4 regions of the Lysinibacillus sp. F12 genome follow, and region 1 is predicted to be linked to each of the others. Evidence: riboswitches for the same ligand, from Rfam matches in the RefSeq annotation. Region 1 holds a riboswitch; each other region holds the start of a gene.

Region 1 (7,521 bases):
GGTGAGCATAATGCTCATGGGCACGTTCATAGCGGATATATGGTACTTGCGCTTTTTCAGCTGCTGCCATAGCATTTTTCGATGCCTCTTCAGCAAATGGATGAGAGGCATCTACGACCAATTGAAAGCCTTGTTCCATTATAATAGTCGCCATTTCTTCCGCTGTTAGTCTCCCTATTAAGGAAGGCAAGCCAACGTCAGCAAGACTAGAGGCTGCCGATTCCGTCACAACAGTGGCAGTTACAGCATGACCTGTACTTTGCAATTCAAGGCCCAGATTTCTTGCATCACTCGTCCCTGCTAACATGAAAATCATTTAACGGGCTCCTTTTCATGATGATGATGGTCATGGTCATGGTCATGGTCGTGGTGGTGGTCATGTCCATGATCGTGATGATGATGGTGGTGGTCATGTCCATGATCGTGATCATGATGGTGATGATGATGTGCATGTCCATGAATAGCAGCGTAAGCACGATAATCTTCAAGATCTTGCATACCTGTAGATGTACCATTCATCGCTTGCTCAATACGCTCTAATAAAACATTTTGTAAACGTTCGTGGTAGCCAAAGTAGTTGGCAATTTGAATTTCACATGCAGGAAATTGCTCATTGAATTTCTCACACATAACATGCATACGCTCCATTAAAATACCAGTGAATAAAAAGTAAGGAAGCATGATTATTTTCTTAGCACCTAGTTTGACGCAGCGTTCAATGCCTTCTTCAACACGTGGGTCCGTTACACCCATAAAGGCACTTTCTACGTATTTAACAGGTAGTTTTTCCCATAGCAATCGTGTGATTTTATAAAAGTCCCCATTTGCATAAGGATCACTGCCACCTCGAGCAATTAATAAAACGGCTGTATCTTCCTGTTCTTGTTCTGTATTAAATCCAATTTCAACTAAACGATCTTGTAATATCGCAAATATTTCTTCATGAATGCCAATTGTTTGACCATATGTGAATGTGATATTCGGATAATGCTCACGGGCATGCTCGATTTCTGCCGGGATATGTAGCTTGGAATGACCTGCATGAAGTAATATAATCGGGATTACATGTACCTCTGTAGCACCCTTTTTCACACAATTTGTAATACCTTCTTCAATGTTAGGAGAAGCAAATTCTAGGAAACATGTTTCTACTAGATATTGTTCATCAATGCGAGATGTCATTTGCTCGATAAATGTACGTACCTCATCATTTCCTGCTGCTAAACGGCTACCATGGCCAACAAATAATATAGCTTTCATCTCTTTTCTCCTCACTAGTCGCCGCACGGAGCTGGCTCTATTTTTATTTTGGAAGACATATCTTGATACGTAAAATGCAATATCTTTTTCACACGCTTGAAGTATTTAAATAAGCGTTCGTTTGGATGCGCATTGGCTTTATATTCTTCAATAATATCTGTAATTAAAGGAATCAATTGTTCAGGCTCCAAGCCTTCTACAACAGGCTGTGCTGCATGAGCCGTACGTCCGACTGGTTTCGCTCCAATAAAGACATCAAATTTACTTTTACGATAGACAATCCCAATATCGTCAAATACTGCTCGATAACAAGCCATCCCACAGCCATTAAAGCCAATATTTAATGTTTTCGGTAAAGACAGACCACCAAGCTTTTCTTGAATTTCCTCCGCATATGGTATGGAATCTGCTTTTTCACCGTAGCAAAAATCGCAAGCCTTCAACGACAATACATCACCAATTGGTGCTAATAAAAAGCCTACTTGCTGTAATTTTTCAGTGATGCGTTCAGGCGTAGTTGTAGGTATTTTTAAATGGATTTGATGATCTGGTGTGTATTCCATCGATCCATCTTCGCCTACGACCTCTGCTAACGTCATCATTTGCTGTGGTGTAAAAAATTTATTGGCCACTCCAGGGCTCACTGCTAATTCAAAAATGGATTCTATTTTTTGTTGTACAAGCTTTGGAGTAACCTTGATAGCATTTGTTCCCTTTACCATTGCAAGTGCCGCTGTAGCCATTTCAAGTGCCGTTTTTTTCGGCTTTGGCATAACGGCTACACTGGGTTTATTCATTCGCCCTGCATTGGGGTCTGCCGCAAAGTCATTGCGTGCTGTTCCTGTCTCTTGATTCATCGCCCATGGCTCATTTTCTTCCCGTAAACGTTGATGTGGACGTAATGGCTGCTTTTCCTCGCCAAGTGTATATTTACGTTGGTAGCCACGTGGCGTAATCATTTTATTATCATAGAAAAACGTAGATGAGTTTCCGATAATGACGGTTGTCAGCATACCGATATCATGTTCCAACATGTCTGCCAATGTGGTCATCGTCACTTCTTGACGTTCTCGATAGGCACTTTTCACAAGCCCTACTGGAGTGTCAGGTGAACGATATTCTAAAAGAATTCGCTGTGCTTCGACAATTTGTCTTGTACGGCGACCGCTTTTAGGATTGTATAGAGCAATGACAAAATCGGCCATTGCTGCAGCTTCCACACGCTTCGCAATTAAATTCCACGGAGTGAGGTGGTCACTTAAACTAATGGTACAAGCATCATGCATAATCGGTGCACCAAGTAAACTAGCACATGAATTGATAGCTGAAATACCCGGGACAATCTCGACTTCAATACCAGTTGCCTCTGTCCAGCCTAGCTCAATTAAAACTTCATACACTAATCCCGCCATACCATAAACGCCCGCATCTCCACTCGAAATGACCGAAACTATACTTCCTGCCTCTGCTTGACGAACTGCCTCCTGAGCACGGGACACTTCTTCTGTCATGCCTGTACTGACAATAGATTTTGCACTCACTAAATCTTGAATCAGCTCAACATAGGTTTTATAGCCTATGATCATATCACTTTGTTGTAAAGCCTCTACTGCACGTGTCGTAATATGCTTAAAGTCTCCAGGTCCAAAGCCTACTACGAAAATTTTCCCTTTTTGCGCCATGTTTTTACCCCTCTTTCACCTTTTCAATCCCTTTAATGGCTGTCGTTTGCGCTGTTCGCTGCAATGTCCCTTCCCGAAGTGTATAAACATGATCGTTATGTAAGGATTCATGATGCAAATCCTGTACAAGTGTTCTAGCATGCTCCGTTGATGGTACACGGTACCAATTCCCCTGGGGGTAAGCAATAACCACACAAGCATCCTTACATCGTCCATTACAGCGTGTTCTTGTCGTATGTATTTCTTTATCTAGTGCGTTTCGCTGTATTTCGTCCCGTATAGCTTGGGTAATTTCTTCTCCATCCTTGTTCATACAGCTACTGCCATTGCAAATAAAGAGATGTGTTTTCATCCCCTCTAAATTCCACGTTGTCATTTTATGTCTCCCCTCTTTTGCTTTTGGAAAAAGAAAAACCTTTACTCTCCCGAAGAGTAAAGGTTTGTAGAAGCCAAATAAAAACGAATAGACTGAAAGACAGATCCTCGCTTTTGCTTCAACTTCTCCCTCCGAAAAGTTTGCATGCACAATCTGATAAGCAGGTTTCCTGACTTAAGCTTCATTTTACTGTCGCACCTTCCCTAGTTTGCACAGGTGGCATTGCGATTTCATCAGCTATTACAGTAGCGGGGGCTGTATTGGACTTTCACCAATTTCCCTATTATCTCGAGTTTTTCGAGCACTTATCGACGTTTTATATGAAATTTTTAATTGTATATTTAATAGAAAACTGTCTTAATCATATCTTATTATTTTAAAATTTCAATATTTCTTTAAAAATTCATGACAAATTTATCAATTTTATCAGAGAGTTTTTGGTTATTTAAAATTGGTGTTGTTCCCTTTTATTCTCAAAATCCTTAGTAATCAGAATTTTCGACATTGATAGTCTATTTCAAAATTTTTATAAAAAAGTATAGCATATTTATGGAAATTCGTGGTACACTTTGTCGTGAAATCTCACAACTTACTATTTTTGGTGTAAAATGCTCGTCATTTTACTTAAAAGGGAAGCCGGTTCAAGTCCGGCGCGGTCCCGCCACTGTAATAGGGAGCTTTATAGAAAATGTCACTGTCCAATGGATGGGAAGACCTATAAAGTGTTGAACTAGAGCCAGGAGACCTGCCGAAAATATGTGATCGTTTCATCCTACGAGGATAGGTGTGCGGCTTAGCAGATGAGAATGTTATTTGCTTTTTTAGCTATGCACTTTTCCAACAACGGAAAAGTGCTTTTTTTATTACGCACGCTACATTCTAAAAATCTATTTATAGTTTGGAGGAAGAAAATTGAAGCTGTCTTGGTGGAAACTTAGTTATTTTGTATTGGCTTTTTTAATGGTGCCAAAACGTGCCTTCGCCATGCATATCATGGAAGGTTTTTTACCAATCGAATGGGCTATTTTTTGGTGGGTAATCTCCGTCCCATTTATTATTTTAGGATTGCGCTCTATTCGTAAAACAATCGAAGAAAACCCAGAAACAAAAATGATTCTGGGACTGTCTGGTGCGTTTGCCTTTGTTCTATCAGCCTTAAAAATCCCTTCAGTTACAGGGAGCTGTTCACATCCAACAGGGGTAGGTCTCGGAACAGTCTTATTTGGACCGTTAGCGATGAGTGTCATCGGGACAATTGTTTTATTATTTCAATCTTTACTTTTAGCACATGGTGGAATCACAACATTAGGGGCTAATGCATTTTCGATGGCTATCGTAGGTCCGTTTATCGTCTACTTTGTATTTAAAGGGGCGCAAAAAATGGGGTTATCGTTTTCATTAGCTATTTTCTTTGCGGCTATGCTTGGGGATTTAGGTACATATGTGGTGACTTCTATTCAATTAGCACTTGCTTTCCCATCTGAAGTCGGTGGCTTTATGGCTTCATTTACAAAGTTCGCAAGTATTTTTGCCTTAACACAAATCCCGTTAGCTGTGAGTGAAGGGATATTAACAGTTATTGTCATGAACTTCTTGAAAAAATATAATATTAGCGAATTAAAGTCTTTACGTGTTTTCTCTACAAAGGAGGCGCACTAATATGAAACGAAATTTATTACTATTAGCGATTGTAGTGCTATTGGCCATTATCCCGCTCTTCGTCCAAAAGGGAGCAGAATTTGGCGGAGCTGATGGTGAAGCCGAAGCTGCCATTGGAGAGATTAATGCAGAGTATGAGCCATGGTTTGATAGTTTATGGGAACCGCCTAGTGGTGAAATTGAAAGCTTATTATTCGTGCTACAAGCAGCTATTGGTGCTGGTTTTATCGGCTACTTTATCGGCTATATGCGTGGCAAGCATAAAGAAGGTTAAGAATGATGTTACTCATTGATAAGTATGCGTATCTCAATAAGCTAGCGTACGTTCATCCTCTAGAAAAAATGATATTTTCATTAGGACTACTTTTATTCACGCTTATTATGAGAGAGGAACGACTTTCACTCATTACATTTTTTGTAATGAGTGCTTTTATCATTTGGGGTGCGAAAATCCCACTAAAATACTATGCGAAGCTATTATTACTACCAGGATTTTTCTTATTCACAAGTCTCATCTCCATCCTAATTTCGATAGCGCCAGCAACGCATGTATTACCAGCCCATATGGGATCATTTACGTATACGAGCTGGACAATTTTTATTGGGAGAGCCAGTATCGCTACCGCACAGCAGCTATTCTTTATCGTACTCGGCAGTATAAGCTGCTTATATTTTTTAATTTTAACAACATCTGTACAAGAGATTTGTTATGTGCTTCGCCAATGGAGGCTCCCTCCTTTATTAGTTGAGTTAGTAGAACTCACCTATCGTTTTATTTTTATTTTTTTCGAAAGCATGCAAAAAATTCATTTAGCCCAGCAAGCCCGCCTTGGCCATCATTCACCCATGCAATGGTTACGTTCGATGTCTATGCTGATTGCAGCGTTGTTTATTGAAATGTTTCAGCGTAGTCGAGAGCTTAACAATGCCATGCAGGCACGTGGCGGTGAAACGGTTTATTGGCACGAAACGGCCGTCTATAATAAAAAAAACTGGCTCGGCATGATGGCTATTTTTTTATTCCTTATCGTATATGGAGGATACTTCTCATGACAGCATATTATTTTCAACTGACTAATTTGTCTTATGCCTATGCAGATGGAACAAAGGCTTTGACAGATATTTCACTAGACATTCCAAAAGGGAAAAAAATCGCTATACTCGGTCATAATGGAGCAGGAAAATCCACTTTATTTCAACATCTTAATGGCATTTTGAAACCGACAGCCGGAACCATTTCATTTAATGGGAACGAACTTCAATATAGTAGAAAAGCATTAAAAGCACTTCGCCAACAGGTGGGAATTGTCTTTCAAGATGCTGATAATCAGCTTTTTTCAGGAACCGTTAAGCAAGATATAGCCTATGGTCCATTGAATTTAGGATGGTCTACGGAAAAAATTGAAGAAAAAATAGCCTGGGCTGTGGCACAAACTGAAGTAACAGAGCTACTTGATAAACCGATTCACTTCTTAAGTGTAGGACAGAAAAAACGTGTGGCAATGGCAGGTGTATTAGCGATGGAACCGGCTGTCCTTTTATTAGATGAACCAACGGCTGGTCTTGATAGCTATTATGCTTCTCAGGTTTTTCAGTACTTAGCCAAATTAGAAGACTGTGAACGAACGATTATCGCAGCTACTCACGACATTTCCCTTGCCTATGAATGGGCGGATCACATCATCGTCATGGAGGCAGGAAACATTATTTATCATGGTGATCCTATCGCCCTGTTCTATGAAGAAGAATTGCTAAAACGGGCACATCTTGAGCGACCATGGGTCTTTGAAATGACCATGGCTCTACAAAAAAAGAAATTATGGCAAGAAAATATTTCAGTTCCTCGCTCTAAGCATGACTTATTACAATTGATCGAACAGCTACCCGTTCAGGTTTAATAAGCATTATTAATAATAAAATAACGGACAGCTCATCCCTTTACTGTTCGATTTTTCAAATTGCGAAGAAAAATTTTCCTCATTTACGAAACTTTTCTATCGCTTATCCGTATTAGTATAGTCGAGACCTATTATAGAACATCAAGGAGAGATACAATTGAAAAGTTGGTTTAAAAAATCAGTCGCTGTCGCAGCATCCGCTGCGCTAATGGTTCCTGTGGCTTCAGCTTTTGCAGAGGAGGCACCACATCAAACAGCGAAGAACGTATTAGCAAGCAATTCACAACATGCAGGTAAGAATCTTAAAACTGAAGACAAATGGATGAGTAAAGATACGATTATTATCAAGCATTCCGGCCTTGATAAAAGCGTACATAAAAAAATTGGCTCCAAGGTCATCCGCTCTATTCCTTCATTAGGCTATGATGTGATTCAACTTAACAAAGGTGTATCCATTGAAAAAGCCGTCTCTTACTATTTAAAGCAGCAAGGGATTACAAGTGTATCCCCTAGTTATGTCTATCATTCTTTCAACAAAGAGGCTGACCCAAAGATAAAAGATATGTATCATCTAAGCCTTTTGCAAATGGATCAGGCATTAGCATTAGCTGGGGAAAATGACGTAACAGTAGCTGTCATCGATTCG
Region 2 (7,521 bases), on a different contig from region 1:
TCACTACATTGTTCCTGAGTATGAAGGACAACCGTTGCAGCTAACAGAAAATAAGGTATTAGCAGACTTTTTAGAGGCAAAGGAAGCGTTCGGTATTATGGCGAAGCCGACACTTATTGGCCCCTATACATTTTATAAGCTCACTAAGGGCTACAATAAATTAACGCAGGTCGAATACTTATTAGCCTTAATACCTCTCTATGCCCAGATTATTCAAGAATTAGTAGATGCAGGTGCCGAATGGATTCAAATAGAGGAGCCTTCTTTAGTGACGACACTTGACTCAGCAGAACTGAAGCTAGTTCAAGAAATCTATGCTCAATTGATGATGACAGTTCCAGCAGCAAAACTAATGCTACAAACATACTTTGAAGCATTATGCTCCTATGAAACATTAATTACACTGCCTGTACAAGGATTTGGCTTAGATTTTGTACATGGCTATAAAGGGAATATGGAGTCACTTCGACAATATGGTTTCCCTCCAGATAAAGTTTTAGCCATTGGGGTGGTCAATGGTCGTGATATATGGCGTTCAAACCTAGCGGAAGCGAATGCCATGATTCAAGCAATTGAAAAACTAAGTGATGCTAAGGAATTGTGGATTCAACCTTCAAGTAACCTGCAACATGTACCAATATCTACTTCATTTGAAAAGAAGTTGGACCCTGTTCTCAAACAAGCACTGGCGTTTGCCGATGAAAAAATCGAAGAGATTACTGAGCTAACTAAATATAGAAAGGGTCAAAACGGAACTCGACGTCATAATTTCTCAGAAAGTATGAAAGCCATTGAAGCACTAAAAAATCATCCGATTCGTCAAAATAAGATGATCCAGCAAGCCGTTCAATCCGTCTCCACAAAGGATTTTGAGCGACATAGTGATTTTAGTCAACGTCAAAAATTACAGCAGCAGGCGTTAGCCTTACCACTATTCCCTACAACAACAATCGGTAGCTTTCCTCAATCTGATGAGGTGAAGAGAAATCGGAATGCTTGGCGAAAGAAACAAATATCGAATACAGACTATGAAGCATTTATTGAACTGGAAACAAAGCGCTGGATTCACTTGCAGGAGGATATGGATATAGATGTACTGGTTCATGGAGAATTTGAACGGACAGACATGGTCGAGTATTTCGGTGAAAAACTGACGGGCTTTGCCTTTACTGAAAAAGCATGGGTGGTTTCGTATGGTTCTCGCTGTGTGAAGCCTCCGATTATTTATGGAGATGTTGAATGGACTTCATCCATTACCGTGAAAGAGTCAGCGTATGCCCAAAGCTTAACGAAGCGCTTTGTCAAAGGGATGCTGACAGGGCCAGTGACCATTTTAAATTGGTCCTTTGTACGTGATGATATTTCTCGGAAAGATGTGGCCTATCAAATTGCTTTAGCACTTTGTAAGGAAGTGAAAGCACTAGAAACGGCAGGTATCTCCATTATTCAAGTGGATGAACCAGCACTAAGAGAAGGGCTACCTCTTCGTAAAGAAAATTGGGGGGCTTACCTAGACTGGGCAATCAATGCCTTCAAACTTGCTACCTCGAGTGTAAAAGATACAACACAAATTCATACACATATGTGTTACTGCGAATTTAACGATTTCATAGAACCCATTAGTGCGCTAGATGCTGATGTGATTTCTATTGAAACATCACGAAGCCATGGAGAGCTTATTTCTTCACTTCAAGTGCATCCTTATACAAAAGGGATTGGATTAGGTGTATACGATATTCATAGTCCACGTGTGCCGAGTGAGGGAGAAATGTTAGCCATCATGAGAGATAGTTTACAAGTTTTAGACAAACATCAATTTTGGATTAATCCGGACTGTGGCTTAAAAACAAGGAAAGAGCCAGAAACAATAGCGGCTTTAGCTAATATGGTGGCTGCTACCAAACTATTGCGTCAGGAGGTGAAGGAATCTATATCGAGATAACGAGAGATAAAAGGAGTTAAGCAAAGATCAGGTTATCTGCCTGGTCTTTTTGTATCTGTTTATTATATTCAGAAAATAAAATTGACGTGAACATTTGAGCATGTTATGTTTATTACTAATTTCAAATATTGCATTACAAGTTTGAATGAAATTATTTTTCGTTCGATTAAAAGGAAAATGGGTGTAAATCCCATGCTGTCCCGCAGCTGTAAATGAGGAGTTTTGTTTCGATGACCACTGAGTTTTTTCTTGGGAAGGTGAAGCAAAATGATGATTCATAAGCCAGAATGCCTGCTTGTAAGAAGATTCATTGATGATCTACGAAAGATAGGGAGATGGATGGTAGCTTACGTATTGTAGGTTTATCTGTCCTTATTCTTGTAGAATAAGGTTTTTTTATGCCTTCTTTCTATTCAATTTGTAGATATGAACAGGGAATAGAGATAGGAGATAAAAAATGAGATGGACGAAGTATTTACTGCCTTACATGCTTGTTTTGACCTTCAGTTTTCTTGCAGGTTGTACAAGCACGGAAAAAGACAAAGGAAACTCAGCATCAACTGAACAGACAGATGAAAAAATGATTACGATTGGTTGGCCATTAGATGTAGGCCCATTAAACCCCCATACATATTTACCAAATCAGATGACTGCTCAAGCAATGGTTTATGAATCTTTAGTGGCGTATAACGATGATGGGACAATTACGCCAAAGCTAGCAGAAAGCTGGGTCATCTCAGAGGATAAAACTGCTTATACGTTCCATTTACGCAAGGATGTTAACTATTCGGATGGGACTGCCTTTAATGCTGATAATGTGATTCGCAATTTTGATGCGGTATTAGCGAATCGTGACATGCATTCTTGGATGGGCATGGTCAACCATATAAAAGAGGTCGTCAAAGTAGATGAATCAACAATACGTTTGCAATTAGACGAACCGTATTACCCTGTGTTAAACGAATTAGCCTTTGTCAGACCATTCCGTTTTTTAGGGGATAATGGCTTCCCAGACGGCGATAAGACAAATGATTCCATTCAATCAGCTATTGGCACAGGGCCATGGGTTTTAACCGACTATAAAAAAGATGAATATGCTTTATTTAGCCGTAATGAACATTATTGGGGAGAAAAGCCTCTCGTAGATAAAATAAAGGTTAAAATCATCCCAAATTCGGAATCCATTTCGTTAGCCTTTGAAAATGAAGAATTAGATGTCATTTATGGGCGAGGGGTTATTAGTTTAGATAACTATACGTATTTAAGAGATAGTGGCAAATATAGAACAGCTACATCTGAGCCACTGTCTACGAAAGCATTACTGTTCAATACACAGTCTGGACCGTTAGCTGAGCTAAAGGTTCGACAAGCAATGCAATATGCTATCAATAAGGAACAAATGGTAGAAAGCATTACACATGGTACAGAAAAAGTGGCTAACACGCTATTTTGGGAAGCAATTCCATATGCCAATATTGATTTAGCCCCCATTATATATAATCCTGAAAAAGCACAGAAATTGCTAGAGGAAGCTGGATGGACGCTACAGAAGGGTGAAAAAATTCGTTCAAAAAATGGTCAACCCCTTACATTAGATTTAATCTATATTGCTACTGATGCCATTCAAAAACCTATGGCAGAGTTAATGCAGGGCGAGCTAGCGAAAATAGGCGTACAGTTAAATATTGAAGGCGCCGATGTGATGGTCGGTCTGCAAAAATTAATGGATGATCAGGTTGATATTAACTTCTGGCGAACTAATGGACCGCCGACTGATCCACATAGCTTTGCAAATGAATCAGCTACACCAAATGCTAGTGGTGTTTATGAAGCAAAATTAGGCTTACCAAATACTCAAGAAATCGATACTAACATACATCAATTATTAGTCGGGACCGATGAAGAAGAACGCGTGCAGCTATACACGGATATTTTAACAATGTTCCACAAACAAGCATTGTTCTATCCAATATCGTATGAAACGAATCAAGTTATTTATCAACCATATATGAAGGATTTTGCACCACGTGCTTCTGAGTATGACATTCCATATGCACAAATGGATAAAGAAAACTAAGTATGAAAGAGAGAGTGTGTCGAACCAGGACAACTCTCTTTTTATCATCGGATGAAATAGGAAGTGACGACATGTACGAATCGACTTGGATGTTTTGTGTAAAAAGAATTCTCACACTTCCATTTGTATTAGTAGGCGTATCTATTCTGACCTTTGTGTTTATTCGTTTCGTACCAGTAGAACCAGCAGAGGTCATTCTTCGACTTGCAAGAATAGCCCCAACACCAGAGGCTATACAAGCTTTACGAGAAGAATTAGGGACAGATAAGCCTTTTATCATGCAATATCTGCTATGGGTAAAAGGCGTTTTACAGCTAGACTTTGGGACATCTTTTGTTAGTAAATTACCCGTTGGTGATGAGCTATTTGCTAAGCTACCCGCTACCATCGAATTAGCTTTAGTAGCATTTATCCTTATTTTAACCTTTAGTATTCCGTTAGGGGTTGTGAGTGCATTATATAAGCATTCCTTTATCGATAAAATCATTCGATTATTTACAGTCCTAAGTGTTTCCATTCCAACATTTTGGTTAGGGTTTATCCTACTTTATCTATTCAGTTTAAAACTTGGGATTTTTCCGACGAATGGAAAAGGTTCAGGAGCACATTTAGTTTTACCAGCTTTCACATTAGCTTTACCTACAATCGGATTGTTCTCACAGTTTATCCGCTCTGCCATCATTGAAGAATACGAGCAGCCCTATGTAAAATATGCACAGCTTAGAGGCTTAAAAAAATCGGTCATTCTCATCCGACACGTGGGGAGGAATGCTGCCATACCGATATCAACTTTGTTAGGGATGACACTCGGAAATTTGCTAGGTGGGGCTGTCATTGTAGAGCAAGTATTTAGTTGGCCTGGACTCGGTAGATATTTAATAGAATCCATAACGAATCGTGATTACCCCGTTGTACAATGCTATGTGTTGGTGATCGCTGTCATCTATGTGCTCGCCAATCTAGGCACAGATGTATTGCATCGTTTATTGGATCCTCATCTGATGATGAAGAATAGGAGAGAGTAAAGTGAACTTAGAACGTATACATATGAGAAGATTTATGAGTCTCACTATACTAATCATCATTGGTTTACTAGGACTGTTTGCCCCACTCATGATGCCTCATGACCCTTTAGCAGTTGATATTTCTAAGAATTTTCTAGCACCTTCATGGGACTATCCATTAGGAACAGACCATTTAGGAAGATGTGTCTTCTCACGATTGCTTTTAGGGATTCGGTATTCTTTAGGTGCGGCGCTCGTCATACAAATAGTTGCTATTGTAGTAGCGATCCTGTTGGGCGCATGGGTCTCTTTAAAAAGAGGTATAATAGATGCGCTATTTATTCGGATATGCGATATTTTATTAGCTTTTCCAACACTTGTACTAGCATTTGGGCTTTTAGGTGTATTAGGGCCAAGCTTAAAAAATGTGTTAATCGCACTTATTTTGACACAGCTTATTTATTATTCAAGACTAATTCGAAGTTTATTTATCGGCATGAATGAAAAGGATTTTATTCTAGCGGCAAGAATAAGCGGTACTACAGGTGTGAAATTAATTATTCGTCACTATCTCCCTCATGTTTGGCCTCCTATTGTAACGATTGTTGCATTAGATATGGGAAAGGTTATTTTAGAGATTGCAGGCTTTTCCTTTATAGGGCTTGGCGTGCAGGCTCCCACTCCTGAGTGGGGAATGATGGTAAATGAAGGGAAGCAATATATCCGCCAACATCCCGAATTAATGCTATATCCTGGGCTTACTATCGTTCTAGTTGTCCTAGTATGTAATGTTTTGGCAAGTAGTTTAAAGACGCCTGACCAGTAAAGGGGAAGTTATGAAGAAAGTTTTAGAAGTGAAAGACTTATCGGTCAAAATTGGAGAACAAAATATTTTAAACGCCATTCATCTGACAGCCTATCAAGGCCGCGTTTTGGGGATTATTGGCGAAAGCGGTAGTGGGAAAACCATGCTTTGCCAAGCTATCATGCAAGCCTTACCGTCTAGAGCGCAGATTATCAAAGGGCACATATTCTACCATCAACAAGATTTATTGAAGATAAATGCTGCTCAAATGAGAGCTTATCGTGGAAGACATCTATCTATTATTATGCAAAATCCTTCGACTGCCTTTGACCGTGTGCAAACCATTGAAAGTCATTTTCGTGAATCATTAAAGGCTCATTTTGTTATAACTAAAAATGAAATTAGACAAATTGCTATGGAAAGCATGTCAAAAGTTAATTTACCTAATCCCGAGAAACTTTTACACTATTATCCATTCCAATTAAGTGGGGGAATGCTACAGCGTGTAATGATTGCTTTGTCACTCGCAATTCAAGCCTCGGTATACATAGCTGATGAGCCAACGACAGCTCTTGATACAGTCAACCAAAAACAGGTATTGACATTATTTGATCGGATTCGCCTGGAAACACAGGCAGCCATACTTCTTGTGACGCATGATTTAGGCGTTATTGCTGAACTAGCTGATGATGTAGCCGTGATGTATAAGGGGGAACTAATTGAACAAGCGAATGTCTATGATTTTTTTGATGCACCACAGCATCCTTATACAAAGAAACTATTACAATCCCGAATGATGTTTTAGAGGTGAAAAAATTGAAGCTACTAGAAGTGAGAAATATTGAGAAGAACTATGCACATAGACCGTTCATATTCAAGCGAAGACAGGATGCTCCTGTATTACAGAAAGTATCATTTTCACTTCAGGAGGGGGAATGCTTAGGCATTGTTGGACAAAGTGGCTCAGGAAAAAGCACATTGGGCCGAATTATATTAGGAATGGAAAGGCCAACAGCCGGTGAGGTTCTATTTCAAGGGGTTAATCTTTATGATGCCACTAGCCAACAGAAAAAAATGATACGGAGAGATTTACAAGCAGTCTTCCAAAATAGCTATCATTCATTAAATCCAAAGCACACTATTTTTCAAATTTTAGAGGAACCGTACCTAAATTTCGAGCATTATAGCTCAGCTGAGAGACACTATAAGGTAAAGGAATTACTTAATCATGTAGAGTTAGAAAAATCTATTGCCGAAAAGTATCCTTCCCAGCTTAGTGGGGGACAACAACAGCGTGTGAACATTGCAAGAGCGCTTGCCTTACATCCAAAATTAATTGTTTTAGATGAACCCATTAGTAGTTTAGATATGATTTTGCGAAAACAAATCATTCAATTACTGCAGACACTACAAAAGGATTTGCAACTTGCATACATTTTCATTTCTCATGACTTACAGGCTACACGCTTTATTTCAGATCGCATCCTCGTCATGCAAAATGGTCAGCTAGTAGAGGAAATCATGAAAGGTGAACCATTTAAGCATTCCGCATCACTTGAGCTATACAACGCGATTTTGCCCAGTCACCCTCGCGAAAGAATTCACAAGAATACTAGTTTGGAATGATCTGAAATGTCTTTGCGAAGAAAGTCCTTATTAAAATTCTTACATTGTTATTTGGAAAGCTTCGTAA
Region 3 (7,521 bases), on a different contig from region 1:
AACCACAAAAAATTATCGTTGGTTCAGGCGCTGGTACTGCCTCTTCAGGTGATGCAATTTCTACAGCAAAACAATTCCTTGGTCGTCCATATGTATGGGGTGGTAATAATCCAACTTCAGGGTTTGACTGTTCTGGTCTTGTACAATGGTCTTACAAACAAGCAGGCGTTTCTTTACCACGTACTGCATCACAACAATATTTAGCAACACAACGTATTTCTGCTGGTGAAGCACGTGTTGGTGACTTAGTATTCTTTAGCTATGGCTCAGGTGTAGCGCATGTAGGTATCTACTTAGGTAACAACACAATGATTGATGCTCAAAATAATGGTGTTGTCATTGAATCACTTGATTGGTGGAATCAATATTTAGTAGGCTTTGGTCGAATTCAATAAGCCACCATATTATATAGACGATTAACTTGATAAAAAGGTCATCTTTGTAAAGAAAAAATACAAAGATGACCTTTTTATTGGGATTAAATTTTAAAGTTCACTTTAATGATGCCTGTTTCCTTCAAGGCGATAAAGAAAATAATGACAAAGGGTCCAATAAGCAAACCGATAATTCCAAATAACTGTAGACCAATAAACATAGCAATTAATGTTGGTAAAGTTGATAAACCGATATGTTCTCCCATCAGTTTAGGCTCGACTACACGACGAATAATGAGTAAAATAGCAGCTAAGATGAATAATTTTACAGCAATAGCTGTGTTTCCCATTAAAAGGTGATAAAACCCCCACGGTGCTAGAATAATGATGGAGCCTAAAAAAGGGACTATATCTATCAGCCAAATAATAATAGTCATCGTTATGGCGTATTTCGGCTGGATTAATAAAAGTCCAACAAGTGTAACGCCTCCAATAATGAAGCTTACAAATAAATGTGCTTTCATATAGCCTAATGTTGCATCCTTTAAACGGTTTAAAATAATTTTTATTTTCTTTGCTGTATTAGGCTTTAAATACTTATAAGTAATGCGCTTCAATTTTGGCAGATCAAGCATAAATAGGAATAGGGCAATCATATAGACGAGAAGACTGATAAATAGCCTTGGAATCTCTGAAAAGAAGGCTGAAACTTTGCTATAATTAAAGAAACTTAAAAAAGTTTCTTCAATTTTCTTTATGAAATCCATTGTGGTTTTTTGAAGCGAAGTACTAACTTCAGGTGGAAAGTCTTCAGTGTATTTAGAAATATTTTCTTGCATATGAAGCCACATATCTGATAGCTTGGAAATATAATAGGGAGCTTGCTTAGACAATAAAATTATTTGCGTCATGATCTGTGTAATTGAAATATAGCAAATAATAGAAATTATAATGACACTCACTATGTATATAAAGGCAACTGCAATTTTTCGAGACATTTTCCAGCGCCTTTTAAAGAACATGACGATCGGTTCAAGGAAAAATGCGCTAATAGCTGCTAATATTAACGGCATAGATACAGGAATAATAAAATAAGCAGCTATAATTAGGGACAGAATCACTAGCAATCGAAAAATCAATTTCCTAGCATTAAATTTATTCATAAACTCACCTTCTTTGCGAAAAAAATTAAGTTAAGTGTACCATAAATAAAGTTTAATGACGTTCTGAAACAATAAAGGTAGGGATAAATTATGGAAAAAGAGATTTTGCAACTTTTTAATAATCTAACAGAGCGTAATCGAGATATACAATATGAATCTTACGAGGAACTGATGAAAATTCTGCAGGAGCCCGTAGATTGGACATATGCAGTGTGGGAACAGCTTGTACAAGCACTTACATATAAAAATGGCCATGCCCGTGCACTTGCTGCGCAAATTTTATGTGCTTTAGCTGCAAACAGTGATCCCGAAGAAAGAGTATTGGAAGATTTTTTAAAGATTTGGGCTGTGACCTATGATGATAAGCCTGTCACGGCAAGGCATACATTACAAGCTATTTGGAAAATTGGTTTAGCAGGCCAAGTACAAAGCGATTTAGTTGTATCTTTTTTAGCCAAGAGATTTCAAACTTGTTTAGATGAGAAGCATCCTACTCTCATTCGCTATGATATTATTGTATCCTTAAAAAAATTATATGATCATACGAGTGATTCTAAATTATTAGACATAGCACATCGATTAATTAATGAAGAGCAAAATGTTAAATATAAAAAGAAATATAAGTCAGCCATCCGTTCCTAGTAACGAGATGGTGTTTTTTGTGCAAACTCTTTGGTTATTGGAGAATAGTCAATTATAATATATAAAAAAACAAAAGGGGTTAGGGAATGAGCATTTATAATTATTTAGTACGAAAGCCGAATGGTGAAATTTTATCAATGGAAACATTTCGCGGTAAAACATTGCTAATAGTTAATACAGCTAATCAGTGCCGATTTACATATCAATTTGAGGACTTACAAAAAATGTACGATAAATATGTAAAAAATAATTTTGTCGTTCTAGGTTTTCCTTGCGATCAATTTGGCCACCAAAATCCAGAAGATGGAGAGGAAACTGCGCATCTTTGTAAAGTAAACTACGGAGTTACGTTCCCCATTTTTGAGCTTATCCAAGTAAATGGTGAGACGACACATCCTTTATTTAATTATTTAAAACATGAAGTCGATTTCCGTGAATTCGGGAAAGCAAGCATGCAGGAGAAAATGCTGGCTGAGGCGATCGTTCAATTTGCTCCAAGTTTCTTAGATGGTCGAAATATTCGCTGGAATTTTACTAAATTTTTAGTAGATGCAAGCGGAAAAACCGTAGCTCGCTTTGAGCCTACAGACTCACAGCTTGATATTGAGCAAGCAATTGAAAAAGTATTATAGTCGAGTAACTTTAATGCTATGATATCGCCTATAAAACGAGTATCCTTTTTGTACGTAACTATTTTTTCCTATCAATCTATGATAAACTGCATTACAAGTGAATTATTCTTGCAGAATAAAGGTGCTTGCTAGCATAATCGGGAATTCGGTAAAAGCCGAAGCTGTTTCCGCAACTGTAAGTACAGCCATTATAAAGATTAGCCACTGTTTCGTAGGAAATGGGAAGGTTCTTTATAGCTATTATATATTTCATATAATAGCATTGTACAAGCCAGGAGACCGACCTTTATTTGAACGTATAACAACTCTTCGGAAGCTAGGAGGATATACGGCAAATACATAGGCAGTGTCGTGTTTGTATGACAATCATTATGTTATTTTCGTCGTTCCTTTGCGTGAGGAGCGACGTTTTTTTATGTACTGAACAAGCGAGAATTTTCATTTGGAAAAATGGGGGGATAGTAGATTGAAAAAAGATGCACGTTATTCTTGTTATCCTTTTATGCGTGAGAGGGCTTCAACTGTCGATTTTGAGATTCGCACAGATAGTTTAACAACGCATATAGGGGTTGCACTAGCTGTAGTGAAGAAAGAGGATGTCCAGGCTGTTGCAGATGATTTAATGCAGATTTTACCTATGGCTTATCATGTTAATGGCTCTGTTCGTGGAAAGCTAGCAGTTACAGATGAAGATCTATCCTGGTTAAGTGCGCGCTATGATTTTTATGTTCGTCATGTGAAGGATGAGATTCAAAATTTTGTTTTACCTCAAGGAACAGAGGCAGCGGCTGCTCTACATCTTTGCCGTAGTGAGGCGAAAAAATCGTATCGAACTTTACACAAGGTTTCAGAAGAACAAGAGGTGCCGTCTATTCTCTTTGATTATTTAGGCTTATTAGCCAATGTATGTTTTGTAATGGCTGTCTATATGAATCAACAAGCCGGAATAGCTGAAATTCCGTTTATGAGTAAATCCTATCCAATGAAAAAGAAAAAGGTGAATAATAATGAAGAAACTATTTAATTTACACTGGCTATCGGTCTTATTGCTAGCGCTCGTTTTAGCAGGTTGTGGTACCGCGGGAGATACAAAAAATAAGGATGTGTCTCAAGATGAACAAAAGATTGAGCAAACAAGTTATAAAGTAACCGATGATCGTGGTGTGGAAATAGAGTTTAAGGAAGTGCCAAAAACAGTTGTGTCTTTACAACCTAGTAACACAGAAATTCTATTTGCACTAGGGGTTGGCGATAAAATTGTAGGTGCCACTGAATATGATACTTATCCAGAAGCAGCTCAAAAAATCGAACGTGTTTCTGATACTGTGAATTATAACAGTGAGCGAATTATAGCGTTAAAGCCAGATGTTGTGATTGCGTATACGATTGGTAAGAAGGATGCACTTAAGCCACTCGAAGATGCAGGAATTAAAGTGTTTGTTATTCAATCAGCGGCTACATTCGATGATGTATATGGAGATATCGAACAAATTGCTGCCGTTATGGATGTGAAGGAAAAAGGAAAGGCATTAAACGAAGAAATTAAAGCAAAAATCGCTGATGTGAAAACAAAGGTTAAAGAAGTAAAAACACCCAAAAATGTTTATTTAGAGATTAGTCCAAAGCCTGAAATATATACAGCAGGCTCTAGCACTTTCCAACAAGAAATATTAAATACGGCAAATGTAAAGAATGTGTTTGCAGATTTAAATGGCTGGAAGCTAGTATCTGAGGAAGATGTTATTGCGAGAAATCCAGACGTCATTTTAACAACAGTCAACTATACAGAAAATCCAATTGGAGAAATCCTTGCTCGTGATGGGTGGAATACGGTATCAGCTATTCAAAATAAGGCAGTTCAACCCCTTGACACAGATATCTCAAATCGCCCAGGTCCGCGTATCGGTGAAGCAGTTGAGCTAGTTGCTAAAGCTGTGTATCCAGAGTTATATAAATAAGATCGTAGAAAATGCTAGTTGTTTATTACAGCTAGCATTTTTTATTTTATTACCTAGTGTGAAAATTGGTATTCATGTAGTTTGTTCGATAGAATAAAGATAAGAACACTTATTAATATAGGGAGGTGTAGTTCAGTGAAGCAAGTACAAAAAAATATTTCGTTTGAGGCCGTTTATAATTTCCGAGATATGGGGGGGTATCAAACGAGAGATGGGCGTGTTATAAGGGAGGGCTTATTTTATCGCTCCGCCGCACTTGGTAAAATGACATCTACAGATAAAGAATTATTTGAAACATTAGGTATTAAAACAATTTTTGATTATCGTGACACGAATGAAGTACAACATAACCCTAATCCTGTATTTCCACAAACTCGATATATTCAAATCCCGGCGAAGGGAAAGCATGCTTTTGAAATGCCAACAAATACAGGTGGTAGAGAGTTTTATAAAGTAGTTAACGCTGATATGTTCAAGGACTTTTATGCACAAATGCCTTTCCATAATCCCTCTTTTAAGGAATTAATGTTGACGATACAAAACCCTGATAATTTAGGACTAGTCCATCATTGCGCAGTTGGAAAAGACCGAACAGGAATTGGCGGAGCTCTTATTCTATTGGCTTTAGATGTACCTGAGGAAACCATTATGGAAGACTATTTAGATACGAATATCCATTTGCGTCCCATGGTAGAAAGAATGGCTCAAACGATTGAGCACCAATATAACGAACAAGAATTACAGCAATTTTATGCTTTAATGTCTGCTCGTGAAGACTACTTACAGGCAGCACTTGACGCTATGGATCATCGTTATGGCTCAAAGACAGCCTTTTTGGAGCAGGAGTTTGGCCTAACAGCCGATAAGCGTGAGCAATTACAGTCCTTTTGCTTAATTTAAATAAAAACCCTTTCACAAATTTAGTGAGAGGGATTTTTTATGTGGAAGCGCTGTCTTCCTATAAATCTCTTTACAGTCTGAAATTTTATGATAAGATACAATAGATTTTTAAGAAAAGTGTAGGAGAAGTGAAGGTATTGGCAGACACAATGAAAGGAACGAATAAGTTAAGTCTATTCCATTTAACATGGCCTATCTTTTTAGAAGTATTTTTATTTATGTTAATGGGACTAGCCGATACTTTTATGCTTAGTGCTCTATCAGATAATGCTGTATCAGGGGTTGGTGCAGCAAATCAATATATTCATATCGCTATTTTAATTCTTGAGGTAGTCGGCAATGGTGCGTCCATCGTTGTATCACAATATTTAGGTTCAAAACGTTTTTTTGAGGCAGCGAAAATATCCGCTCTAGCAGTCACAATGAATTTGGCAGTTGGACTTATAATGAGTGTTCTATTTTTCTTCTTTGCTAGTCATTTAATGTCGATGATGAACTTGCAAGGTGAAGTACTCCATTATGCTCAAAGTTATTTAGTTATTATTGGGAGTTTTATTTTCCTTCAAGCAATCATTAATGCCCTTGCAGCAATTATTCGTGTTCATGGTTGGACGAAGCAGACGATGTATGTATCACTTGGCATGAATGTACTGCATGTTGTACTTAATTACGGCTTAATCTTTGGAAATTTCGGATTACCAGAGCTTGGTGTAAAAGGTGCAGCCATATCCTCAGTGATTAGTAGAGGATTAGCGATGCTCGTATTTTTCTGGTTGCTTTATCAAGTGATGGAAGTACGAGTAAAGCTACATTACTACTTCGAATATTCTAAGGAATATGTAAGAAAAATTTTAAACATTGGTTTACCGTCTGCCTTTGAGCAGGTTCTTTATCAGTTTTGCCAGATCATATTTTTATATTATGCCACATATTTAGGGGCAGAAACTTTGGCGGCGAGACAATATGCTATGAACATATCTATGTTCACCTATTTATTCGCTATTGCCATTGGGACAGGAACGGCCATCATTATCGGCAGGCATGTAGGTGCTGGAGAAAAGGACGAGGCTTATCATCAACTATGGAAAAGTGTCCGAGCAGCATTTATTTTTACCATTATTATGGTTGGTGTAGTGACCATTTTCCGCAAGCAGCTTATGCATATTTTTACAGATAACCCTGAGGTCATAGCTATCGGAGCATCTGTTTTGGCGTTAAGTATAGTGCTAGAGACTGGTCGAACGATGAATATAGTCGTCATTAACTCCTTACGTGCCTCAGGAGACGCAAGGTTCTCTGTTAAAATCGGTTTTTTGTCGATGGTTTGCATGAGCCTCCCATTAGGTTACTTTTTTGTATTCGTCCTCGATTGGGGTTTGGTAGGTATTTGGTTAGCTATCTCTGCAGATGAATGGGTAAGGGCAATTATTGTATACTTTAGATGGAAAAGCCGAAAATGGGAGCGTTTCGCCCTCATTTCACCGAATGAACAGAAGGAGGAGTAGCAATGGGAGCACTATCTAAACGTGCAATAGGAGCAGCATTGATAGATCAATATATCACACTTTTTGCATGCCCTTTATGTCAGCAATCCATGCACGTCTATGAGCAGGGGAGACTCGTTTGTTCTGCCAATCACTCGTTTGATATTGCCAAGCAGGGCTATATCAACATGCTGACACAGGGCTCTACTTCTAAATATAGTAAGGATCTTTTTGAATCTCGTAAGGCTGTTATTGATAGCGGGGTTTATGATATTGTAGAAGCAAAGATTGGGGAGCTTATTAATTCTGCGAATACAGTGCTCGATACAGGTTGTGGAGAGGGATCGCATTTAGCCCGAATTATGAAT
Region 4 (7,521 bases), on a different contig from region 1:
ATTGTATCGGTCGTCCTATCTAGCATAATTGGTATCATATATGGGGGCATAAGTGGTTATTTTGGTGGTGCCATTGATGCAGTAATGATGCGTATTCTCGAAGCCTTTTTAACAATTCCTTCATTGGTCATCGTGCTAGCTCTACAGGCAATGATGCAGGGCAGTATGTGGCATATGGCGATGGTGATGGGTATCACGGGATGGTTTGTGACAGCTCGTATCGTCCGCTCAGAATTTATCCGATTAAAGGAGCAAGAGTTTGTGCAGATGGCGAAAATGTTCCGCACGCCGTTGTGGAAAATTCTCTTTGGCCATTTATTACGTAATTGTATGCCTGCGATATTTGTGGTAACCATTTTTAATTTTGCTGGGGCTATTTTTACCGAAGTTTCCTTAAGCTTTTTAGGAATTGGTGTCCCACCAGCTACTCCATCATGGGGAACAATGCTGTACACAGCGCAAAATGATTTACTTGTGGGGGCTTGGTGGATGGGTCTTTTCCCTGGACTGTTAATCTTTATAACGATTTTATGTGTGCAAGTTATTGGAGGTACTTTCAAACAAGGAGGGAACCGAACGCATGTTTAAAGTTGACAATTTGGCTGTTCAATTAGACGGCAAATCCCTTATTCAAGGCTTGACTTTTACTGTACCTAAAGGTCAAATTACCGCTATCATTGGCGAGAGTGGCAGCGGCAAAAGTACGACCCTTTCAGCTCTGCTTGGGATGCTACCAGCACGAGCAACTATGGAGGGTTCCATTGTATTTAATGAAAGAAATGTCATGACAATGTCAGAACCGGAGCGTGTGAAGCTACGCAAAAAGCACTTTTTTACCATTTTTCAGGATGCAATGAATAGTTTTTCACCCACCCAAAAAATAAAGCATCAACTCTATAGGTTGACCGCTTCGAGGCTAGGGCAAAAGGAAGAGGAATTTTTAGATAAAATCACAGCCATTTTAAAGGAGTTAAACCTACCTAAGGATGTGTTAAATCGCTATCCATTTGAGCTTTCAGGTGGCATGCTACAACGCTGCATGCTTGCCTGCGCCTTCTATCATGAACCAGACGTTTTGATGGCGGATGAACCAACCTCTGCTCTAGATATGCTCCATCAACAAGAATTTATCAAATTGCTAAAAAATCTCCATGCCCGCTTAGGGACGACGATACTATTGATTACGCATGATTTAGGAGTTGCTAAGATGGCTGATTCTATTCTGGTGATGAAAAATGGCGAAATAGTAGAAAGTGGGAGAATGTCTGAAATTTTTAAGGAGCCCAAGCATCCATATACGAAGCAGCTTGTCGCTCATCATTTTTAGGAGGCGGTTGATATTGTTGCTTCATGTAAATCATGTTAGTAAAAGCTATCAAGCAGGACAGCAAGTATTACAGAATATAAACCTAACCGTGGGAAAAGGTGAAATCGTAGGACTCGTAGGAGAAAGCGGCAGTGGGAAAAGTACTTTAGCCAAAGTGATAATGCAGCTAGAAAAGCCTGAAAAAGGGGCGGTGTTTTTTGAAAATCAATTGATGACGAAGCAAAATCGCTCGCATTTTTATGAGAACTGCCAAATCATTTTTCAAAATGCTACGGCTGCCTTAAATCCAGTATGGACCGTCAAGGAATTGTTACGTGAGCCTCTAATGGCAGCACATAAGTCTTTGACTGATCGCGAACTACAGATAATGCTAGAAAAAGTGATGCTCCCAACCGATATATTAGAAGCCCTGCCATCTGAGCTAAGTGGAGGGGAGCGACAACGGGTTAATTTACTAAGGTCGATTTTAGTCGAACCCCAACTATTAGTTTGTGATGAAATTGTTTCGAGTTTAGATCGCTTGATTCAACGAGAAATGATAGATTTATTAATAACTTTAAAAAAAGAAAAAAACATGGCCATTTTATTTATATCGCACGACTTAAAGGCGGTTTCTTATTTGTGTGATCGTATTTATGTCATGAAGTCGGGTAAAATTGTCGATGAGAGCCATAAAGGCGAAGGTGGCTTTGCTTTTACAGACCGATATGCGCAAATGCTGTTTCAAGCCGTAGTATGATTAATCCAAAAACACTTTCCTTATTTGAATGGAAAGTGTTTTTTATTCTTGCAGCAATGATCTAAGTGGGGCAATCAAATCTTCAGAGATGCTATAAATCGTATGGGTATCCTTCACGTTCATCAACGTTCCCTTTTGCCCCATTTCCCCTACCCAAAGATGGAAGCCATATTGGTTTCCATCCATATCCACTACTTGTACATCATATGGAGGGGTAGCCATATTAACAATTCCCTTATTTCTCACAGCAGTAGTAATGACTTCATGGAACATTTCAAGAGACTCTTCATCCTCATATTCTTAGATAAAATCAGTATTCACAGTGTCAAATCCTTCGCCGTTAGAAATGCTGACCTTCGCCATTTTTCCACTGCTAGCTCTTTATCCGTACAGCCTAAAACAACTATAGCTAGGAGGGACATGATAATAAATAGGAATGCTCGCAATGAACCCCCTCCTTACAGAAAAAATAATACCAAAACTTGGAGTCGTAGCCTGGTTCTCTTCATAATATATTAAACAAACAAAAGCTGAAAGGGGATAAAGAATGGGCTTATTTGATGGATTAATCGGCAATGCAAGCGAGGTGAATTTTGAAAAATTACAGGAGGAGGTCAAAGATTTATTAATTCCAAACGAAACCATCAAAAATGCCTATAAAATTATTAGAGACATATTTATTTTTACGAATAAACGATTAATCCTCATTGATAAGCAAGGAGTTACTGGTAAGAAAACGGAATACCATTCGATCCCCTATAAAAATATTATTCATTTTTCAGTAGAAACGGCTGGTACATTTGATTTAGACGCAGAGCTAAAAATATGGGTATCAGGCAGTTCGCTACCTATCCAAAAAAGTTTCAATAAGGCGACCAATATTTATAAAGTGCAAAGTGTTTTAGCGCAGTATGTTTTAGTATCGTAATGATGAAATAAAGCCACCATCATGAATCACATTCAAAGCCCGCATAGATGCGAGGCTTTTTTGGCTGTGCTTAGAAAGGGGGAATAGGGATGGGGAAATTACTATGTGAGGGGTGTATGCTGTCGCCCCGTTCCAATTAGGGAGCAAGCGCACAGAGCTTAGAAATTAGCAAAGAAACGCTGACTGGTTCTACCTTACGCATAACCTTTTATATTGTAAAATAATAGATATATTTCAATAATATTGCTAGAATTCAATGGATGGAACTGTTTTTTGAAGAAGTGTGATTCGTAACATTAGATTGTTGGGGGGTGAGGGAAATGGTTGAAAAAATTGAAATGAATAATAAATCTATCATTTCATTAACGCTTGGTATTCTTTCTATCATCGTACCATTTATTGGATTAGTTCTTGGGATTTTCGGAGTAGTTTTATCAAGAATGGCAACAAAGGAAATTGCTAAAAGAAATGAAAATGGCAGAGGTTTGGCAATTTCTGGTTTAATTTGTAGCGTGATCGGGATTATCATTCAAACCTTTGCAGTATTGTCTATTATCCTTTTTTATTCAATTACTGGTGTTTAGCTTAGTATTTGACCTTAGAAAATACCGTTTTAAGTTGGACGGGAAGAGGAAAAGTGGAAATGGCCATGAGTCAGGATACCAGCCTGTTACGAATACACACCATAAACCTCTTTTTTTGTGTTGAAAATGCATGACCTTCCCAAGCCCCCTGTTTTTAAGATTTTGCTCAAAGCTTTTTTTCTTTTTGAAGAATAATAGTTATACACATTACTATTTGTAAAGATGGTGAAACGATGGAACAGATGCTAAAGGAAATAATGTCTCCAAGTCATCAATATAAAGTTCAAATTATAAAACGGAGAGATGGTCTTTTTACAACAGAAGTATATATGTGGCAAGAAGACTGCGGATATGAATTTTGGAGTCCTATTAAAAAAGGATTGAGTTTGATTGAGACTGAGGAAGTAGCCGTAACAGTAGCCATTGAACAATTAAGACAATACTCTGGTGAAGTTATTACTCTTTAGTTACATCACTCAACGCTGTCAGATGTAGCGAGAATCGTTGAATCGCGTAGTTGTGCGTATAGGTTTGTCTGAGGTGCGTTTATAGGTTGTTTATGTTAGTATTTCAAAATGATGCAAGTGTCTTATCCCGATTTAACTCGCGGTTTTGCGTTAAAAAAATGAGCGTAGGAATCCCCTGCGCTCGTAACTCATTTTATCAAATATTACATAACTAATAACCTAAAATAAAAGTGTCGTAACTCCTTTTTTAAAAGCCGTTAATCATTCGCTAAAATTTATTCTCATGCGAGTATGTACGCCGAAAAATAGATGAAGGTGATACGGATGTTAAAAGAAGATATTCGGTAAAGGACGTATTAGGACAAAACATTAACTAGTGTCGTTGATTTAATATGTGAAAAAGACGACCATTTTGCTGATTCGTTGGAAAAGACCAGAACGTATAGCGGTAAAGAAATTGAAGCTATTCAGTATTATGCTGCGTAGAAAATCCGAGGGGATTTCGAAAGAGATGACCCGCATGAAGCTGAGGAAGTATCATACTATCAAAGTAAATAGGAAGACATGTTGTCAGAATTTCAGAGTTTGTAAGATTAAGTGAAGAAATGGTTTGGAAAATATTGTGATATTTGACTTTAGAAATCCACTACTTTACAATTGATTTTAGTAATCTAATAGGAATGTGGAGTACACCCGATTCCTATGACAATTGAATAGCGTGTAGTAATAGGTGTAAATTGCGTGCAATTTGCTTAAAAGGGAAGTCGGTGTGAATCCGACACTGTCCCGCAACTGTAAATGTGAGCGACTTTTCAGCAACCACTGTCAAATGATGGGAAGGGGAAAAGTGGCGATGACCATGAGTCAGGATACCTGCCTGTTATGAGTACACACCATAAACCTACGAGGAATAGGAGGTGGCATGTTGACAAAACAGAATGCTCTGTTCGTCACAGTACGTCAAACGCCCAAAGTTCATGAAAGGGTTCATTTTCGAACTCCTTCACATTTACTTAGGGTTTGTTTGGCATTGTGTGATGAATCACATTAAAGCGAAGGATTTCCTCAAACATAGAAGGAAGTCCTTTTTGTTTTGAAAATATGTACGCAAAGGGGATGCACATAGGATGAATATTCATGCAACGATAACACAGGAAACGCCTTTTGTAGATATGACCATTTGTAAGCAGCCAAGGACAGAAATTGCTAAAAAAGCGAAAACAAGAATGGTGGTTGAATCACTGATTGATCAATTATTAGCAACGAAGCTGATTCGCAACAACCGCTTTTTTGAGCGAATTTTATATAATAAAGACATTATTTGGATAAGAAATGGTGAGGTAGAAGGCCATCTTTTTGCTCTGGCAACGTTAACGGATCAACTGAAAACGAAGACGAATAGCTTTATGATGTATATGCCGACGAACCCTATTATATATGAGGTGAACGGGGAGCCGTATCACTTAATTACACGCATTGATTCAACACGAGCAAAGCCTAACCTTGATCGCCTTTCACAAGAGCCCAATCCCGTGTTAAGCGCTGCACGTGTCAATGATTTACTATGCTCCATTGTTATACGTTTTTATGAAACTTATATAAATGATTTAATGGAAATTTCTCATCAGGATCAACTAATCGCATTCGCGCAGCAGGAATATAAACAATTTCTGGATGCGGTTCAGGAGTTAAATGGTGATCACTTAAATTGGCATCCACGAGGGAACGGCCATGAGCTATTGTTAACATTAATTGATCAACTACAAATATTAAAAAGTCAGCCTGGTAAAGTTTTAATCGACTTCACTAATACGCAGGGCTATGTGGTGGTTGAACCTGCTTATCAGGTCCATAAGCCCTCAAAGAAAGCTGTCGGTGCGATATGAAAACAAGCCCTCCATGAAGCGGGGGGCTTGTTTTATTTATGCCAGCGTATCATGCTTCATCTGAGGCTATTAGCCTAACACACCGTCCTTGCAAATACTTTACTTGACTTATCCCTGAAAGTGCATGGCTGCTTGAGCCTCTTGCCAAGGGACAGTATAGCCTTTGCCTTTAGCGCAAAAAATGCTGGAAGAACTGTATTCAGGGTCCGCATTTTTATCATAGCCTATCTGGGCTATTACTTCTTCTGCATTATGACACACATCATAGCCATCAAATTGGAGGGTAAGTGAGCCTTTCCCATTGGTATAGGCAGCAAAGATTGTGCTATAGCTCATAAAGGTTGCTACAGGTGCACGTCCTGTCAAAACAACGTCAGTTTCGGTGAGGTCTGGGTCGTCGAATGTGCCGGCAGCCTGTTGAATGTCAGTCATCATACGGCCAATAAAATCATTGGAAGCTTTCATTTTAAAGCGATAATATGGCTCAAGCAGGATGTTCTGTGCTTGTTCTAGTCCTTGACGTAGTGCTCGGAAAGTAGCTTCTCGGAAATCACCACCAGAGGTATGCTCATTGTGACCACGCCCCGTTAATAGCGTAAAATGAATATCTGTGACGGCGTAGCCTGTGAGTAAGCCGTGATGATCACGCTCAAACAAGTGCTTCTCAACGAGACGCTGGTTGCCCACTGATAAATCATCGGCATGACAGGCATTACTAAAGGTAATTCCTGCTCCGCGTTCATTAGGCTCCATTAATAAATGAACCTCTGCATAATGCTTGAGTGGCTCAAAATGACCGTAGCCTGTAACGGTTGTCCCAATTGTCTCCATATATAATATTTGCGGCTCTCCAAAAGAAATGTGTAATGCAAAACGTTTCAATAACACGTCAATCAGGACTTCTAACTGAATGACACCCATTATGTGCACATGGATTTCCTGAAATTTTTCCTGCCACACGACACGCAATGACGGCTCCTCGGCCTCTAGTAAACGGAAAATCCTTAATACTTCTTTTATATGTTGCTCACCCTCATATTGAACTTTTGCCTGTAATGTAGGGACAAGCTCATAGGGCAGTGATAGCAATTTACTGCCAATTCGATCCCCAATATTTGCCTGACTGAGCCCTTTAACAGCGAAGATTTCACCAGCCTCAACTTGCTGAACAGTTTCAAATCGACTGCCGTTATATAGGCGAATTTCTGTTACTTTTTCTGTGATATCTCCAAATGTAAATTCATCCCGAACATGTAACTTGCCTGTAAGGGCCTTGATGAACGTTAAACGTTGATGTCCATCATGGCGTATTTTAAAGACCTCTCCTTGAAAAGGTGCTTCTGGCTCGAAGTGAGTACCCGTTAGGAATGGAAGTTGAGCAATAAATTCCTCAATGCCTTCATCCTTCAACGCAGAACCTATAAAACAAGGAAAGGCATCCTCATTTTTAATCATCGTTTGTAGTCTAGTCATGCATTGGCGATGTTCCAATGTTTCATTCAAAAAGTTATCTAGCAGTTCTTCATCACGCTCTGCCAGCAATTCCATAATCGTGCTTGAAACATAGTTTTCCTGCAGTGGTTCATCTAT

What was found. Region 1 has a riboswitch for cobalamin ahead of AC3CH7_RS10220 (energy-coupling factor ABC transporter permease). Riboswitches for the same ligand answer to the same signal wherever they lie in the genome.
Region 2: it holds a riboswitch for cobalamin, as region 1 does, so the genes downstream of both, nikA (nickel ABC transporter substrate-binding protein) here and AC3CH7_RS10220 (energy-coupling factor ABC transporter permease) in region 1, are expected to answer to the same signal.
Region 3: it holds a riboswitch for cobalamin, as region 1 does, so the genes downstream of both, AC3CH7_RS19755 (hypothetical protein) here and AC3CH7_RS10220 (energy-coupling factor ABC transporter permease) in region 1, are expected to answer to the same signal.
Region 4: it holds a riboswitch for cobalamin, as region 1 does, so the genes downstream of both, AC3CH7_RS16115 (hypothetical protein) here and AC3CH7_RS10220 (energy-coupling factor ABC transporter permease) in region 1, are expected to answer to the same signal.

Annotation. Positions count from the first base shown of each region.
Region 1 covers NZ_JBYMLP010000002.1:632,289-639,809, forward strand. Annotated here, with positions in the region: gene cobK (precorrin-6A reductase) at 1-316, opposite strand, end outside; gene AC3CH7_RS10205 (sirohydrochlorin chelatase) at 313-1,260, opposite strand; gene cobJ (precorrin-3B C(17)-methyltransferase) at 1,275-2,942, opposite strand; gene AC3CH7_RS10215 ((2Fe-2S) ferredoxin domain-containing protein) at 2,947-3,318, opposite strand; cobalamin riboswitch at 3,461-3,642, opposite strand; cobalamin riboswitch at 3,901-4,085, shown strand; gene AC3CH7_RS10220 (energy-coupling factor ABC transporter permease) at 4,231-4,977, shown strand; gene AC3CH7_RS10225 (energy-coupling factor ABC transporter substrate-binding protein) at 4,979-5,251, shown strand; gene cbiQ (cobalt ECF transporter T component CbiQ) at 5,254-6,030, shown strand; gene AC3CH7_RS10235 (energy-coupling factor ABC transporter ATP-binding protein) at 6,027-6,875, shown strand; gene AC3CH7_RS10240 (S8 family serine peptidase) at 7,033-7,521, shown strand, end outside.
Region 2 covers NZ_JBYMLP010000003.1:677,315-684,835, reverse strand. Annotated here, with positions in the region: gene metE (5-methyltetrahydropteroyltriglutamate--homocysteine S-methyltransferase) at 1-1,942, shown strand, start outside; cobalamin riboswitch at 2,063-2,255, shown strand; gene nikA (nickel ABC transporter substrate-binding protein) at 2,400-4,019, shown strand; gene nikB (nickel ABC transporter permease) at 4,091-5,044, shown strand; gene AC3CH7_RS17300 (ABC transporter permease subunit) at 5,046-5,849, shown strand; gene AC3CH7_RS17295 (ABC transporter ATP-binding protein) at 5,860-6,633, shown strand; gene AC3CH7_RS17290 (ABC transporter ATP-binding protein) at 6,636-7,454, shown strand; gene AC3CH7_RS17285 (NUDIX hydrolase) at 7,502-7,521, opposite strand, start outside.
Region 3 covers NZ_JBYMLP010000005.1:102,223-109,743, reverse strand. Annotated here, with positions in the region: gene AC3CH7_RS19775 (C40 family peptidase) at 1-395, shown strand, start outside; gene ytvI (sporulation integral membrane protein YtvI) at 479-1,537, opposite strand; gene AC3CH7_RS19765 (hypothetical protein) at 1,628-2,179, shown strand; gene AC3CH7_RS19760 (glutathione peroxidase) at 2,266-2,811, shown strand; cobalamin riboswitch at 2,914-3,113, shown strand; gene AC3CH7_RS19755 (hypothetical protein) at 3,278-3,835, shown strand; gene AC3CH7_RS19750 (ABC transporter substrate-binding protein) at 3,819-4,769, shown strand; gene AC3CH7_RS19745 (tyrosine-protein phosphatase) at 4,905-5,669, shown strand; gene AC3CH7_RS19740 (MATE family efflux transporter) at 5,819-7,174, shown strand; gene AC3CH7_RS19735 (putative RNA methyltransferase) at 7,177-7,521, shown strand, end outside.
Region 4 covers NZ_JBYMLP010000003.1:419,988-427,508, forward strand. Annotated here, with positions in the region: gene AC3CH7_RS16075 (ABC transporter permease) at 1-588, shown strand, start outside; gene AC3CH7_RS16080 (ATP-binding cassette domain-containing protein) at 581-1,327, shown strand; gene AC3CH7_RS16085 (ABC transporter ATP-binding protein) at 1,341-2,066, shown strand; gene AC3CH7_RS16090 (YhfM domain-containing protein) at 2,109-2,339, opposite strand; gene AC3CH7_RS16095 (hypothetical protein) at 2,384-2,512, opposite strand; gene AC3CH7_RS16100 (PH domain-containing protein) at 2,614-2,994, shown strand; gene AC3CH7_RS16105 (DUF4190 domain-containing protein) at 3,315-3,578, shown strand; gene AC3CH7_RS16110 (hypothetical protein) at 3,812-4,045, shown strand; cobalamin riboswitch at 4,757-4,940, shown strand; gene AC3CH7_RS16115 (hypothetical protein) at 5,173-5,931, shown strand; gene AC3CH7_RS16120 (GTP-binding protein) at 6,040-7,521, opposite strand, start outside.